Regions from separate parts of the Nonomuraea sp. IBHARD001 genome, predicted to be linked through region 3. Evidence: riboswitches for the same ligand, from Rfam matches in the RefSeq annotation. Region 3 holds a riboswitch; each other region holds the start of a gene.

What was found. Region 3 has a riboswitch for thiamine pyrophosphate ahead of thiO (glycine oxidase ThiO). Riboswitches for the same ligand answer to the same signal wherever they lie in the genome.
Region 1: another riboswitch for thiamine pyrophosphate. It lies ahead of ACTWNK_RS02615 (purine-cytosine permease family protein); the one in region 3 lies ahead of thiO (glycine oxidase ThiO).
Region 2: another riboswitch for thiamine pyrophosphate. It lies ahead of tenA (thiaminase II); the one in region 3 lies ahead of thiO (glycine oxidase ThiO).

The regions. Positions count from the first base shown of each region.
Region 1 is NZ_JBWBBW010000002.1:109,096-114,204, reverse strand. Features, by position in the region: gene ACTWNK_RS02625 (PAS domain S-box protein) at 1-595, opposite strand, end outside; gene ACTWNK_RS02620 (methylated-DNA--[protein]-cysteine S-methyltransferase) at 688-1,260, shown strand; gene ACTWNK_RS02615 (purine-cytosine permease family protein) at 1,328-2,674, opposite strand; TPP riboswitch at 2,665-2,777, opposite strand; gene ACTWNK_RS02610 (aminotransferase-like domain-containing protein) at 2,866-4,068, shown strand; gene ACTWNK_RS02605 (rhodanese-like domain-containing protein) at 4,046-4,378, shown strand; gene ACTWNK_RS02600 (Fpg/Nei family DNA glycosylase) at 4,383-5,109, opposite strand, start outside.
Region 2 is NZ_JBWBBW010000002.1:5,725,622-5,730,730, reverse strand. Features, by position in the region: gene ACTWNK_RS28180 (DUF6069 family protein) at 1-48, shown strand, start outside; gene ACTWNK_RS28175 (STAS domain-containing protein) at 140-484, shown strand; gene ACTWNK_RS28170 (hypothetical protein) at 637-1,878, shown strand; gene ACTWNK_RS28165 (DUF2277 domain-containing protein) at 2,070-2,297, opposite strand; gene tenA (thiaminase II) at 2,343-3,026, opposite strand; TPP riboswitch at 3,014-3,112, opposite strand; gene ACTWNK_RS28155 (VOC family protein) at 3,139-3,840, opposite strand; gene ACTWNK_RS28150 (DUF2786 domain-containing protein) at 3,877-4,584, shown strand; gene pgm (phosphoglucomutase (alpha-D-glucose-1,6-bisphosphate-dependent)) at 4,692-5,109, opposite strand, start outside.
Region 3 is NZ_JBWBBW010000002.1:2,705,556-2,710,664, forward strand. Features, by position in the region: gene pknB (Stk1 family PASTA domain-containing Ser/Thr kinase) at 1-558, opposite strand, end outside; gene ACTWNK_RS14555 (thiazole synthase) at 661-1,416, opposite strand; gene thiS (sulfur carrier protein ThiS) at 1,409-1,609, opposite strand; gene thiO (glycine oxidase ThiO) at 1,606-2,757, opposite strand; TPP riboswitch at 2,755-2,873, opposite strand; gene ACTWNK_RS14570 (NAD(P)/FAD-dependent oxidoreductase) at 2,976-4,142, shown strand; gene ACTWNK_RS14575 (Rv2175c family DNA-binding protein) at 4,173-4,547, shown strand; gene thiE (thiamine phosphate synthase) at 4,525-5,109, shown strand, end outside.

The sequences.
Region 1 (5,109 bases), 2.6 Mb from region 3:
GCAACGACTCGGGCAGCCGGTGCGAGGCGACGAGCTTGAGCCGCTCGCCGTCGATGACCGCGAAGCCGCCCGCGTCGGCGCCGGTCAGCTCGGTGAGGCTGGCCGCGATCCGGTCGAGGACCGAGGGGAGTTCGAGCTCGGCGTTGATGTCGCCGACCACGTCGGTGAGCCTGCGCACGAGCCTGGCCCGGCGCGCGCCGCGGTCCTTGGCGGTCTGGTCGTCCTTGGTGAGGTGGTAGACGCTGATGAACCCGGTCACCGACACGCCCTGCACCAGCGCACTGGTGTCGGCGCGCACGTCGAGCAGCGTGCCGTCACGGCGGAAGCGCTTGGTGCGCAGGGTGACCAGGCCACCGGTGCGCACGCGCTCCAGCACGGCGTTGTGCTCGGCGGTCAGCTCGCTGGGCACGATCGGCGCCCTGCGCCCGACCATCTCGGCGGCGCTCCACCCGAACAGGCGCTCGGCCGCGCGGTTCCACACCAGGACGGTCTGGTCGCGGTCGAGGACGACGACGGCATTGGGGGAACTCGCCAGGACGGCATCGGCGATGCCGTCGTCGGCGAGGGCGTCACTGCCGGCCCTGTCGTCACCCACGTCTCCATAGTGCCTGTGGCGTGGCAGGTACGGGGGGCGATCCGTCCGATACGCTGCAGGCATAGGCTCCTGTACGCGAAAAGGGTGAGGTTATGTCGGCTGGCGACCTCGATGCCCTGCTGCGGGTTACCTCTCCGACATATCGGGGCGAGGGGCCGCCGGATATTGCGTTCGGCACCGCCGAAAGTCCCATCGGCGCCCTCGTTCTGGCCGTCACCGCGCGGGGTGTGGTCGCGTGCAGCTTCGAGGACGAGCACACCGTGTTCGAGCGCGTCTCGGCCAGGGTCGGTCGCTCGATCGGGCCAGACGCGCGCAGGCTCGACCCGGTACGCCGTGAGCTCGACGCCTACTTCGAGGGCCGTCTGCGTGCCTTCACCACGCCGGTCGACCTGCAGCTCGCCACGCCGTTCGCGCGTACCGTGCTGCAGATGACCTCGGCCGTGCCCTACGGCGGCACCACCACCTACGCCGATCTGGCCGAGCGCATCGGCAGACCGCAGGCCCTGCGCGCCGTCGGCAACGCGGTCGGCGCCAATCCCGTGTGCGTGATCGTCGCCTGTCACCGGGTCGTCCAGCGCGACGGCGCGCTCGGCGGTTACGCGGGCGGCCCCGTGGCCAAGCAGAGCCTGCTCCGCCTCGAAGGCGCCAACCTGCCCACCCGCTGACCTCTCGTACGGCAGGCGCGCGCCCCCCAAAGCCACGCGCCTGCCGTACAAGTACAAGCGGCGGGCCTCACCTGCGGCGGGCGAGGCCCCCGACGGCCAGGGTGACCAGGGCGGAGACCACGAACGCGCCGAGCGCCGCACTCATCCACGGAGCGGGCGTGAAGCCGATCGCCGAGCGCGCGCCCTTCCAGATCGCGGCCCACCAGCCGATCTCGGACGGCGCGGCCAGCATCCACCACGTGACGAAGCCGAGCGCCCACGGCACCACCATGAGCCAGCGCGAGGGCGCGTCGTACGCGGTGTTCCACCGGACGCCCCCGCCCAGCAGGAAGTAGTCGACGACGAGCGCCCCGAGCATGGGCACGAACACCGCGCCGATGATCCCCAGGAACGCGCCGTAGGACTTCACGTCGACCACGAGCGCCACCAGCACCGTCACCACGCCGATCGCCACCGAGAACACCCGGCGGTCCACCTTCGGCATGAGGTTCTGCAGCGACATCGCGGTCGAGTACACGTTGGCGAACGACTGGTCGGTCTCACGCAGCACGAGGACGCCGAAGAAGAGCGCGCCCAGCGGAGCGGCAACGAACGGCGCGAACACCGCGGTCGCGTCGGCCGCGACGGCCGCGGGCCCGGCGATGGCCACCGCGTAGACCCCGAGTGCCAGACAGGCGACCTGCGCGATCGTGTACCCGCCGACCACTCCGGCGAACGCGCCCCTGCCGGTGCGCGAGTGCCTGGCGAAGTCGGCGGCGACCGGCACCCACGAGATCGACAGGGCGATCACCAGGTCGACGGCCGGGATGAAGGCCTCCCACGACCCGCCGGTCTGCGGCGGCGCCTGCCCGACGAAGACCACGGCGAACCACACGGTCGCGACGATCACCCCCGCCGTCACCACCCGCCTGATCAGCCTGATCGCCCCCAGCGGGTACAACGTGAGCGCCGTGGTCAGCACCCCCGCCAGCACCACCCACACCGCGTACGGCACCACGCCCGGGAAGATCGCCTGGGCGCCCATCGAGATCACCCAGAGCTCGAAGGCGCCCCAGCCGACCATCTGCACGACGTTGAGCACCGAGGGGACGGCCGAGAGCCTGGCCCCGAACAGCCCTCTGAGCAGCACCATCGCTGGCTGACCGGTCCGCGCGCCGATCACCGCGGCCAGGCCGACCATCGCGGTGCCGATCAGGCTGCCGACGACGGTCGCGGTGATCGCGGCTGGCACGGTGAGGCCGTTGCCCGAGCCCAGCGGGTCGATGAGGTACAACGCCATGGAGAAGCCGAGCAGGCTGACGCCGAGATTGGCCCAGAAGGCCCCCTGGTCGAGCGCGCCCAGCGTCTTGGGCGCCGCCTCGTCGAGGGTCAGCGGGGCTTCGGCATGCTTGAGATCATCGACGACAGGCGTCATCACGCGCTCCCTACGCCGGCATTACCCGGACAGGTTCATGCGGTCGGCGCCAGCGGTAGACGCCCTCTCAGCCTGGTTGCCCCAAGCTCCCGCGGGTTCTTTAATTTTCGCCCGAAGTATGTCATCTCGCGGCATTCTGACAAGACGCCGGGGTCAGAAAGTGCCCCAACTTTGGGCGGTACTGTGATCGTATGCCCGACCTTGCTCTTGCCTCCCGACTGGCCGGTGTGTCCAGCTCCATCGTGCGCGACCTGCTCGCCCTGACCGCACGGCCCGGTGTGATCTCGTTCGCCGGAGGCCTGCCCGCCCCTGAGTTCTTCGACACCGACGGGCTCAACGCCGCATACGACAGGGTGCTCACCGGTCCCGCGGCCCAGCGCGCGCTGCAGTACTCGCCGACCGAGGGCGACCCCGCCCTGCGGGCCCTCATCGCCGGGCGGCTGACCCGCAAGGGGCTGCGGACGGCGGCGTCGGAGGTGCTCGTGACGGCGGGGTCGCAGCAGGCGCTGAACCTGGTGGCCACCGCGCTGATCGACCCCGGCTCGGTCGTGCTGGTCGAGGAGCCCACCTACCTCGCCGCCCTGCAGTGCTTCCAGCTGGCCGGAGCCAGGGTGGTGCCGGTCAGGGGCGACGCGGACGGCATCGACCCCGAGGCGCTCGAAGAGGCGGTGCGCAGGGAGCGGCCCGCGCTGCTGTACCTGGTGCCGACGTTCGCCAACCCCACCGGAGGCACGCTCTCGCCCGCCCGCAGGGCCGCCGTCGCCGCGCTGGCCGCCGAGCACGACTTCTGGATCGTCGAGGACGACCCGTACGGCGAACTGCGCTTCTCCGGTGAGCCGCAGCCCCCTCTGGCCGCGCAGGCCGCATCGGCCGATCGGGTGATCTACCTCGGCAGCTTCTCCAAGGTGCTGGCGCCCGGGCTCAGGCTGGGCTGGGCGCGCGCCCCGCAGGGTGTGCTCGGCTCGCTCGTGCTGGTCAAGCAGGCCGCCGACCTGCACACCTCGACGATCAACCAGGCCGCTGCCGTGGAGTTCCTCGCGGCCAACGACCTCGACGCGCACCTGGAGCGCATCCGCACCGGCTACCGCGAGCGCCGCGACGCCATGCTGTCCGCACTGCCCGCCGCCACCCCGCCGGGCACCACGTGGAACACCCCGGACGGCGGCATGTTCGTCTGGGTACGGCTGCCGCACGGCCACGACACCGTCGACCTGCTGCCGAAGGCCCTCACGCGCGACGTCGCCTTCGTGCCGGGACCGGCCTTCTACATCGCCGAACCCGACGCCGCGACCCTCCGCCTCTCGTACACGACGTACACGCCCGCGGAGATCGGCGAAGGAATGCGGCGCCTCGGTGAGGTGATCTGGGAGAATGGATCGCATGACGGTTCCTGAGGTCTCAGCCCGCGACGTGCCGGAAGACGGTTTTCTGCTGGATGTCCGCGAGCCCGACGAGTGGCAGGCGGGCCACGCGCCCAAGGCAGTGCACATCCCGCTCGGCCGGCTCCAGGCCGAGGTCGACGGCGTGCCCGCCGACCAGCCCGTCTACGTGATCTGCAGGGCCGGAGGGCGTTCGGCCCAGGCCGCCGCGTGGCTCAACCACATCGGCCGCGACGCGATCAATGTCGAGGGCGGCATGCAGGCGTGGGCGTGGGCGCAGAAGCCCATGGTCAGCGAGGGCGGCCAGGACCCCTACGTCGCCTGAGCCGTCATTTGAGCAGCTTCGACATCCGGCGGTCGGCCAGGGGCTTGCCGCCGGTCTGACACGTCGGGCAGTACTGAAGCGAGGAGTCGGCGAACGACACCTCGCGGATCGTGTCGCCGCACACGTCGCAGGGCAGGCCCGCCCTGTTGTGCACGCGCAGGCCCGACTTCTTCTCGGTCTTGAGGTCCTTGGCCGCGACCCCCCTGGCCCGCTCGACGGCGTCGCGCAGGGTCGTCACCATGGCCTCGTACAGATCGGCGACCTGCTCGTCCGTCAGGCTTGCGGCGATCTTGAAGGGCGACATGCGGGCGGCGTGCAGCACCTCGTCCGAGTAGGCGTTGCCGATGCCCGCGATGATCTTCTGGTCGCGCAGCAGGCCCTTGATCTGGGTGCGGTTGCCGCCCACGATGGCCTTCAGCGTGTCGACGGTGAAGTCGGGAGCGAGCGGGTCCGGCCCGAGTGCCGCGATGCCCGGTATCTCGGCCGGGTTCTTCGTGACGTAGACCGCCAGGCGCTTCTGCGTGCCCGCCTCGGTCAGCTCGAACCCCGGCTCGCGCCCGTCGTCGCCCGACAGCCTGACGCGCACCGCGAGCGGCCCCTTGCCCGGACGCACCGGCTTGGCGCCTGACAGGTCCTCGCGCCAGCGCAGCCAGCCCGCGCGGGCCAGGTGCGTGACGAAGTGCAGGCCGTCGCAGTCGAGGTCGAGGAACTTGCCGTGCCGCGTCACCGAC
Region 2 (5,109 bases), 3.0 Mb from region 3:
TCGGTCGCCGCGGTCTCGGTGCGGCGTGACCCTTACCAAGGGGCGTAAGGGTTTACCCGAATGTGGAGTAAGCGTTGAGTATTTCCAGCAAATGTCCTGATTTCATGCTCAGGTGGCCGAATACACGAACAATGCAGCAGTGGACGTCTGGCGGTATGAAGACCGGGTTGTCGCCCATGTCAGAGGAGATATCGACATCGCCTCCGAACCTGTGCTGCGCCTGGCCTTCATCCCGCTGCTGACGCCCGGCACGCGGCACATGGTGGTGGACATGGAGCAGGTGGGCTTCCTCGGCTCCGAGGGCGTACGGCTCCTGCTCGACCTCAGGAGCCGGGCGTGGGATCGGGGAGCCAGGGTGACGCTGTCCGGCTTGCGGGGGTTGAGGGCGAAGGTGTTCAGCGTGACGGGAGCCGACAAGGCTTTTGACATCTATCCGACCCTGGCCGACGCCTGGCGTTCCATCGACGCCGGAGCGGCCGTCTGAGCTGCGGCAGCGCCCGCCAGGAGGGGCGTACGACGCCTCCCGTGACGCTGGAGCCCCACGCGTGAACGCGTGTTTCGTGCACAACAAGGGCAACAGTCTGGAATGATCGCGTGGAGGTACTGTCGGATATCGAGACTGACGGACAGTGACGGATGCCCCCCATCGATAACATCACGACTTTCGCGGCCGAACGCCCGGTTTTTTCGGTGATCATCTGCGTCGTCGGCCTCGCCCTGCTGGGCGTCGCCGTGTTCTTCCTGCGGTCGGGGCTCAAGGTGGGCGCTCGGCTGTGGCAGACCTATGTCACCCCGCGCCCCATCGAGGACGTCCTCACCATCGTGGCCGCCTCCATCGCCACCGGTGTGTCCGCCCAAGGCATGTGGCGCTTCTCGGGCGACGTGCTCGGGCTCGACGGCCCGCTGCGCCTGCTGCTGTTCGCCTTCATCGAGGTCGCGATCATCACCTCGGCGGTGCGGGCCAGGCGCAACATGCGCGAGAACTACTCGGCCGGCATCGACGGCATCGCGGTATGGGCGCTGACCTGCCTGACCGCCGTGCTGTCCAGTATGGACGCCCGTAGCCTGGCCGAGGCCATCTTCCGCCTCGCCGCCCCGCTGGTCGCCGCCTGGCTCTGGGAGCGCGGCATGGCCATCGAACGGCACCGCATCACCGGTCGCCACCGCATCAACTGGCGGCTCACGCCCGAGCGTGTCCTCGTCCGCGTCGGCCTGGCGGAGGTCAGTGACCGCACCGCCAGCGAGGTCGACGCGCACCGGCGCCTGACCAGGGTGGCGCTCGCCGCCAAGCGTGCGCGCGCCCTGCGCGACGGCGGCGCCTCCGACCGCAAGATGCGGGCCGCGCTGCTCAAGCTGGACCAGGCCATGGACCAGGCGGTCGAGCACGCCGGACTGGCGGTCGACCAGGCACGCCAGGAGGCGCTGCTGGCCCAGATCGGCGCGCTGTACAACACGAGCAACCTCATCGACCTCACCCCGCCGGTGCCGTGGGCGCCCGAGGAGTCGAGGCGTCCCGCCCTGTCGCGGTCGGTCGCCTTCGACGAGGGCGAGGAGGAGGAGTTCGAGGTCGTCGAGTCCTTCGCGCCGGTCGTCGACACCGCACAGCGTGCGGCGCTGATGCGCAAGGCCAGGGAGTACTGGGATCACCAGATCGATGTGAAGTTCGTGCCGAGGGCGGCCGACATCGCACGTGAGGCGGGCATCTCGCTCATCACCGCCCGCGAGTACCGCGCCCTGTGGAAGCTGGAGCCACGCGCCCACGCCCTGATCGAGGCCGCGTACAACGAACACGGCATCGTCGACACCGGCACCTTCCCCGCCATCGTCACCTCCGACCCCATCCTCACCGTCAACGGCTCCTCCGCCGACCACCGCTGAGGTCTTCTCGGGCCCTCGGGAGGGCGTCCAGCCGGGCTGCCGCGAGGCCGCGCAGCCCGGCGGCCCGAGGCCCGGGGCCGCAGAGGCGAGGCACACGCGCCTCGGAGAAGGCACCCCGTGGTCAACAGGCGTCGCAAGCCCATGGCCAGGGCCATAGCCCGAAGCCCCGCCCTCGAAAGGCCGCCTCGCCGTCAGGCGGACTGCTGGCGTGGGGCGGGGCGGACCTCCAGCGTGTCGAGGAGTTCCTGGGTGGCGGCGGCGACGGCGGCGACGGCGCGGTCGAAGGATTCGGCGTTGCGCGCCGAGGGGGCGCGGAAGCCGGAGATCTTGCGGACGTACTGCAGCGCGGCGGCGTGCACGTCGTCGTGCGTCACCTCAGGGGTGTAGGGCTCGCGCAGCGTCTTGATGCTTCGGCACATGCCTCGGACCCTACCCGCCGCCCCCGACATTCCACCGTGAGCGCCTCAGCCGCCGAGGTACGGCTCGGTCGGCCAGCCCTCACGCCGCCAGGCGCTGTCCCAGAACAGCCACTCGTACTCGGTGGCCTGCACGAACGCCTCCGCCATCGCCGCACGCACCCCGTCGTCGGCCGAGTCGGCCAGCCGATCGGCGATCTCCTTGGCCCGCTCGACCGACTTGGCGAAGTCGGGGTCGGCGTAGGTGTCGATCCAGGCGCGGTACGGATGCCCTTCGGCGCCTCCGGTGCGCTCCAGCAGCGCCGTACCGACGTCCTGGTAGACCCAGAAGCACGGCAGCAGCGCCGCCACCAGCACGGGGTACGGCGCGGCGAGCGCGGTGGCCTGCAGGTAGGAGGAGTAGCCGAGGCAGGTGGGCGAGGTGCGGATGCCGTCGAGGTCGGCGGCGCCGAGCCCGTAGGCCTCGATGTACCCCTCGTGCAGGGTGCGCTCGGCGGCGATGGCCCCGTGGGCGCTCGACGCCCAGAACGCCGCCTCCTCCGGCTCGCCCGCCCGCACGGCGGCGGTGGCCAGCGCCCTGGCGAACGCCTCCAGGTAGCGCGCGTCCTGGACGATGTAGAAGGCGAAGCGCTCCCGGTCGAGGGTGCCTTCGCCGAGCGCGGTGTTGAACGGGTGCTGGTGGATGGCTCGCAGCAGTGGGGCCGTGCGGTCCCAGACGTCGTCGCAGAACATGACGTCCCTTCGCTAGTCCGAACTAGATCAGGTTCGACGGGTGTGATCTCAGCTCCGGCCGTTCCGGAGCACCCCGCGTCGCGAGCCACCGTAGCAGGCGTGCCCGCGGGGCTCAGCCGGGCCCCGCGACCGTCCACACGCTGAACGCCGCCCCCTGCGGATCGCGCAGCGCGGCCAGCGGCCCGACCGGCGTGCGCAGGGGGCCGTGTGCGACGGTGGCGCCGAGCGAGCGGGCGACGGCGGTGCTCGTCTCGGTGTCGGCGACCGAGAAGTACACGATCCAGCGCGGTTCGACCTGCGACGACGGCGGCGCGATGAGCCCGCCGACCGTCTCGCCGCCCGCCGTGAACGCGGTGAAGGGCGATCCGCCGAGGTCGAGTGTCGTCGTGCCGAGCCCGAGCACGAGCCGGTAGTACGCCGCCGCACGCTCCCGTTCCCCGGTCATGAGCTCGCTCCACACGTAGGCGCCGTGCTCGTGCGTCAGCCAGGCGCCCGGCCGCCGCAGCCCCAGCACCACGCCCGCCGGGTCGGCCACGAGGGACGCGAGCGGGACCCCGCCCGGCCGTACGGCCAGCGCGGCGGTGGCGGCGGGGTCGTCCGAGGCGAAGAAGGTGATCCAGCGCGGCGGCCCGGACGAGCCGACGATCGCGGCCACCGGCTCGCCGTCGAGTGCGGCCGTCACGCGGGCGTCGTGCTCGGCGGTGAACGTCCAGCCGAAGAGCTCGCCGTAGAACGGGAGGGCGGAGTGCGGGTCTGAGGTGTGCAGCTCGATCCAGCACGGTGCGCCCGGCGGGCGTGAGGTGCGGCGCGGCATCGCGGATCCCCTTTCTTTTATCCTAACCTGGGCCCGATGGCGATCGACAGCCGCACACTCGACCGGGTACGCAAGCTCCTGGCCAAGGCCGAGGGCACCGACAACGAGCACGAGCGCGCCGCGTTCATGGGCGCGGCCACGGCGCTGATGAGCAAGCACGGCATCGAGCAGGCGATGCTGCGCGGACGCGGCAGGGGCGGCCCGGCCAACAGGGTGGTGGCCGTCGGCGACCCTTGGGCCAGGGAGAAGGCCAGGCTGATCTACCTGGTGGCCCAGGCTTCGCGGTGCCGGCCGCTGCTGATCGGCAAGGGCGCGGAGGGGCAGCGCGTGCACGTGTTCGGGTTCGCCTCCGACCTGGAGCGTGCCGAGGTGCTGGCCACGTCGCTGCTGCTGCAGATGGCCACCGGCCTGGCGAAGGCGGGCGTGCCCGAAGGCGAGAGCCCGAGGGCCTATCGGCGTTCGTGGCTGCTGGGCTTCTCCGACGAGGTGCACCGCCTGCTGAGCGAGGCCGAGGCGCATGCCGAGCAGGAGGCCGAGGCGGGCGCGCCTGGCGCCGAACTGGTGCTGGCCGACCGGCACGCCGAGGTGGAACGCGCGGTCGCCGAGCACTACCCGCGCATCCGCACCAGCGTCCCGAGGACGAGCGGCACCGGCTACGGCGAGGGCGTCAGAGCGGGCCGCCGGGCCGACCTCGGCCGCCCCGGCGTCCCCACCCCACCCGCCTCCCCCCTCACCCGAGGCTGAGCCTTCCGAAAGCACTCACCCGAGGCTGAGCCTTCCGGGAAAGCACTCACCCGAGGCTGAGCCTTCCGGGAAAGCACTCACCCGAGGCTGAGCCTTCCGGAAAGCGCTCAGCTCTCCAGGGCCGCCGACACCACCGCCCTGGCCTCCTGCTGGACCTCGGCCAGGTGCTCCGGCCCCTTGAACGACTCGGCGTAGATCTTGTACACGTCCTCGGTCCCCGAAGGCCGCGCCGCGAACCAGGCGTCCGCCGTGGCGACCTTGACACCGCCCAGCGCCGCCCCGTTGCCCGGCGCCTCGGTCAGGATCGACGTGATGGGCGCCCCCGCCAGTGTGGACGCCGTGACCTGCGAGGCCGACAGCCTGGCCAGGACGGCCTTCTGCTCGCGGGTGGCGGGCGCGTCGACCCGGGCGTACGCGGGCTCGCCGTACCTGGCGGTCAGGTCCGTGTAGTGCTCGCTGGGGGTGCGGCCGGTGACGGCGATGATCTCGGCGGCGAGCAGCGCGAGGATGAGGCCGTCCTTGTCG
Region 3 (5,109 bases):
GGGCGACATGTAGCCGATCGTGCCGATCATCACGCCCGTGCGCGTCTGGTTGCTCGCCTCGATCGCACGGGCCAGGCCGAAGTCGACGACCTTGACCCGGCCGTCGTCGGTCAGCAGGACGTTCTCCGGCTTCATGTCGCGGTGCACCATGCCCTGCTGGTGCGCGGCGCCGAGCGCGGCGAGCACCGGGATCATGATCTCCAGCGCCTCGCGGGCCGGCAGCCTGCCCCGCTGCTGCAGCAGCTCACGCAGGGTCTTGCCCGGAACGTACTCCATCGACAGGTACACGATGTCGCCATCGGTGCCCTGGTCGAAGACGTGCACCACATTGGGGTGCGACAGGGACGCCACCGACTTCGCCTCGCCGATGAACCTCTGCACGAAGGAGGGGTCCTCGGCCAGCGAACGGTGCATCACCTTGAGCGCGACCGTGCGATCGAGCCTGACGTCCAGAGCCAGGTAGACCGTGGCCATGCCGCCCCGGGCGATCCGGGACTCGATGCGATAGCGCCCGTCGAGAAGCCGCCCGACGAGGGGGTCCGCAATGGTCGTGTCCACCTGGCTGAGTTTACGGGCGTTTTGCCACCGGCATAGCCTGAGCATCCCAAACCGATGCCGAGCCGTTCCACACACCGGCCCCCACCAGCGCGAACGGCATGCTCAGCGGCCCAGCGGCGAGGACGCCTCGGCGTAACGCCTGCGTGGGATGCGTCCCGCCTGCCGCGCCAGCCTCCCCGACACCACGGCCAGGCGCATCGCCTCGGCCATCGCCTCCGGCCGCTGCGCCCTGGTGACGGCCGTGGCCAGCAGGACGGCGTCGCAGCCGAGCTCCATGGCCAGGGCCGCGTCGCTCGCCGTGCCGATGCCCGCGTCGAGGATCACGGGCACGCCCGCCGCCTCGACGATGAGCTCGATGTTGTGCGGATTGCGGATGCCGAGCCCCGAGCCGATCGGCGCGCCGAGCGGCATCACGGCCGCGCATCCCGCCTGCTCCAGGCGTCGGGCCAGCGCCGGGTCGTCCCCGATGTACGGCAGGACGACGAAGCCGTCGGCGACCAGCCGCTCGGCCGCGTCGAACGTCTCGATCGGGTCGGGCAGCAGCGTGCGCTCGTCGGCGATGACCTCCAGCTTGACCCAGGCCGTGCCCAGCGCCTCACGGGCCAGCCTCGCCGTCAGCACGGCCTCGCCGGCGGTGAAGCAGCCCGCTGTGTTGGGCAGCACCTTGATGCCCCTGGCGCTCAGCACGTCGAGCACCGAGCCCCTGGCCGACGGGTCGAGCCTGCGCATGGCGACCGTGGTCAGCTCGGTGCCCGAGGCGACGAGCGCCTGGTCGAGCACCTCCAGCGAGGGGGCGCCGCCGGTACCCATGATCAGCCTGGAGCCGAACTTCTCGCCCGCGATGATCAGCTCATCCACCCTGCACCGCCGTGAGCACCTCGACCTTGTCGCTGTCGGCGAGCGTCGTGGACTCCCACGAGCTCCTGCTGACCACCTCGTCGTTGACGGCCACCGCGACGCCCGTGGTGGCAGGGGTGAGCCTGCGCACGGCCTGGGCGACCGTCGTGCCGTCGGCGACCTCGTGCGGGTCGCCGTTGATCGTCACGTTCATCCGTTGCCTTTTTCCGCTGTCACATGGTCGGTGCGGGTGGGGGAGTCGCCCGCGAAGCGTCCGGGGGAGCAGTGCGCGGCCAGCTCGTGCCCCGGTCCCCGTACGAGCTCGGCGGTGAGCGGGGCCAGCAGCACGCCGCCGCGGTGGTGGCCGGTGGCCAGGGTGAGACCGGCCTGGCCGCTCGGGCCGATCAGCGGCAGGTTGTCCGGCGTGCCGGGCCGCAGCCCCGCGACCGCGTCGCGCAGCTCCAGCTCGGTGACGCCAGGCACCAGCTCGCGGGCGTCGCGCAGCAGTTCGTACAGGCCTCCGGCCGTCACCCTGGTGTCGAAGCCGAGCTCCTCCTGCGTCGCGCCCACGACCAGCTCGCCGTCGCTCCTCGGGACGAGATAGACCGAGGAGCCGTGTACCGTGCCGCGCACACATCTGCTCAGCAGCGGCGCGGGGGAGCCCAGGCGCAGGATCTGGCCCTTCACCGGGCGCACCGGCAGTCCGGCCAGCTCGGCGCTCCAGGCGCCCGCGGCCAGGACCACCTCCTCGGCGCGCACGTCGCGGCCGTCGGCCAGCCGTACCCCTGTCACCCGGTCGCCCTCGCGCAGCAGCTCGCGCACCCGGGCGGGCAGCAGCGGGACGCGGCGGGCGCGCAGGGCGGCCAGGAGGGCGGCGCTCACCCGGCGCGGGTCGACCCACGCGTCGCCCTCGGCCAGCAGGCCGCCGCGCACCGCAGGGGCCAGCATGGGCTCCAGGCGGCGGCACTCGCGGCCCGAAAGGCGCGAGACCGGAAGGCCGAGCACCGCCATGAACGCGGCGAGCTCGTCGAGCGCGGTCAGGTCGTCGGCCGCGAACGCCACGTCGAGCGTCCCGTCGGTGCGGTAGTCGAGGTCGTGCCCGCTGTCGGCCGCGAGCTCGGCGGCGAAGCCGGGCCAGGCGTCGAGCGCGGCCAGCCCCAGGCGCAGCAGCGGCTGCTCGGTGTAGGTGACCTCGCTCACCGGCGCCAGCATGCCGGCGGCGGCGTGCGAGGCGCCCGAGCCCGGCGCGGGGTCCACGACCGTGACGTCGCGCCCCTCGCACGCCAGCCGCCAGGCGATGCTCAGCCCGACGACACCGCCGCCGGCCACGACCGTGCCGCCGCCTGGTGTCCGCTCGCTCATCAGGGGAACTCCGCTCCCTTCGCCGGCATGACCCGGATCAGGTTCATTGCGGTCGAAGGCCACCGAGCCTTCCTCTCAGCCCGGTGTGAAATGGCCGGGCTCCCGCGCGTCTTGCTACCTCCACCAGGGTACGGCGTCGCGATGAAGGCGCGAATTCGCCCCTTCTTTACGAAATCGCCATTGGCGTTGTCCCCCGCGGGCAACCTAAGGTCAAGAGCGTGGATCACGTCGTGGTGGTAGGAGCGGGACTGGCAGGGGTGCGAAGCGTCGAGGCGCTGAGGGCTCGCGGCTACGGCGGAAGGGTCACGCTGGTCGGCGAGGAGCCGCACCGGCCATACGACCGGCCACCCTTGTCCAAGGCCGTCCTGCTGGGCGAGAGCGACTCCACCTACGTCGACTCCGACCTCGACGCCCTCGAGGTCGACTTCAGGTCGGGCGTGGCGGCCAAGGGCCTGCGCGAAGGCGTCGTGGAGACCACCGAGGGCGAACTACCCTACGACGGCCTGGTCATCGCCACCGGCGCCGAGCCCATCAGGCTGCGCGGCGAAGGCCGCCAGTACGTCCTGCGCACGATCGACGACGCCCTGGAGCTCAGGGCGCGCCTGACGCCCGGCGCCAAGGTCACCGTCATCGGGGCCGGCTGGATCGGCGCCGAGGTCACCACCGCCGCCCACCGGGCCGGATGCGAGGTCACGGTCGTCGAGGCCGCGCCCGCCCCGCTGGCCCACGCGCTCGCCCCCGAGGTCGGCGCCCTGTTCGTGCCCTGGTACGAAGGCATCGACCTGCGCCTTTCGGCCATGGTCGGCTCGGTCGACCCCGGCGGTGTCACCCTCACCGACGACGACAAGATCTCCTCCGACGTCGTGGTCAGCGGCATCGGCGTGCGTCCCTCCGTCGACTGGCTGGCCGGGTCCGACATCGACCTGCACAACGGCGTCGTCACCGACGAGCACCTGTGCACCTCGCTGCCGAACGTGGTGGCCGTCGGCGATTGCGCCGCGTGGTGGTCGCGCCGGTTCCAGGCCCGGCTGCGGGTCGAGCACTGGGACACCGCGCTCGGCGCGCCCGACGTCGCGGCGGCCACCCTGCTCGGCGACGTCGCTGTCTACGATCCGGTGCCTTACTTCTGGTCGGAGCAGTTCGGCCACATGGTCCAGTACGCTGGCCACCACGCCGGAGCCCGGTTACTGCACCGTGGAGACCCCACGGCGGGAGGAAAGTGGGCGATCTGCTGGCTGACCGGCGACGACACGCTCGCCGCGATCCTCACCGTGGACCGTCCTCGCGATCTGGTCCAGGGACGGCGGATCATCGAGGGCGGGCAGCGCCTCGACGTCGCCAAGCTGGCCGATCCGGCGGTAGCCGTACGTGACTGTGTTGTTTGAGCAAGGACGCGATGTGGTAGTGGTGGATTCGTGACGCTTTCTGTTGCAGAGATCGACCGGGAGACCGACGAACTCGTTGGCGAGTGGCTCCCGCTCCCCGAAGTGGCCCGGCGCATGGGCCTGACCATCGGCAGGGCCAAACAACTGCTCAAGGACCACAAGCTGATCGGCGTGCGAAGAGGAGGCGGCGGACCCCAGGTTCCCGCGGTCTTCCTCGACGGCGACGACGTGGTCAAGGGCCTGCCAGGCACCCTCACCGTGCTGCTCGACCAGGGGTTCAACGAGGCGGAGTCGCTTCGGTGGCTGTTCACCCCTGACGAGTCGCTCCCGGGTGCGCCCATCGACGCGATCAAGGCGGGTCGCCATACCGAGGTCAAGCGACGTGCCCAGGTCCTCGGCTTCTGACCCTTCGGCCGACCGCGCGACCCGTCTGGCCGATGCCAGGCTCTACCTCTGCACCGACGGCCGCCGCTCGCGTGGCGACCTGGCCGATTTCCTCGACGCCGTGCTCTCGGGCGGCGTCGACATCGTCCAGTTGCGCGAGAAGGGGCTGGAGGCGCGTGAGGAGCTCGCGCTGCTCGAGGTCTTCCGTGACGCCTGCGACCGGCACGGCGCCCTGCTGGCGGTCAACGACCGGGCCGACGTCGCCCATGCGGCCAGGCCCGACGTGCTGCACCTCGGACAGGACGACCTGCCCGTGGCCGTGGCGCGGGAGATCCTGGGCGAAGAAGTGATCATCGGCCGCTCCACGCATTCCGCCGCCGAGGCCTCGGCGGCGGCCGTGCAGGAGGGCGTCGACTACTACTGCTGCGGCCCCATCTGGCCGACTCCCACCAAACCAGGACGGCACGCTCCCGGCTTCCCGCTGCTCAGGCATGCGGCGGGGCTGGCGGGCGGGCGGCCCTGGTTCGGGATCGGCGGCATCGACCTCGCCAACCTGGACGAGGTGCTGGCCGCAGGGGTGAGC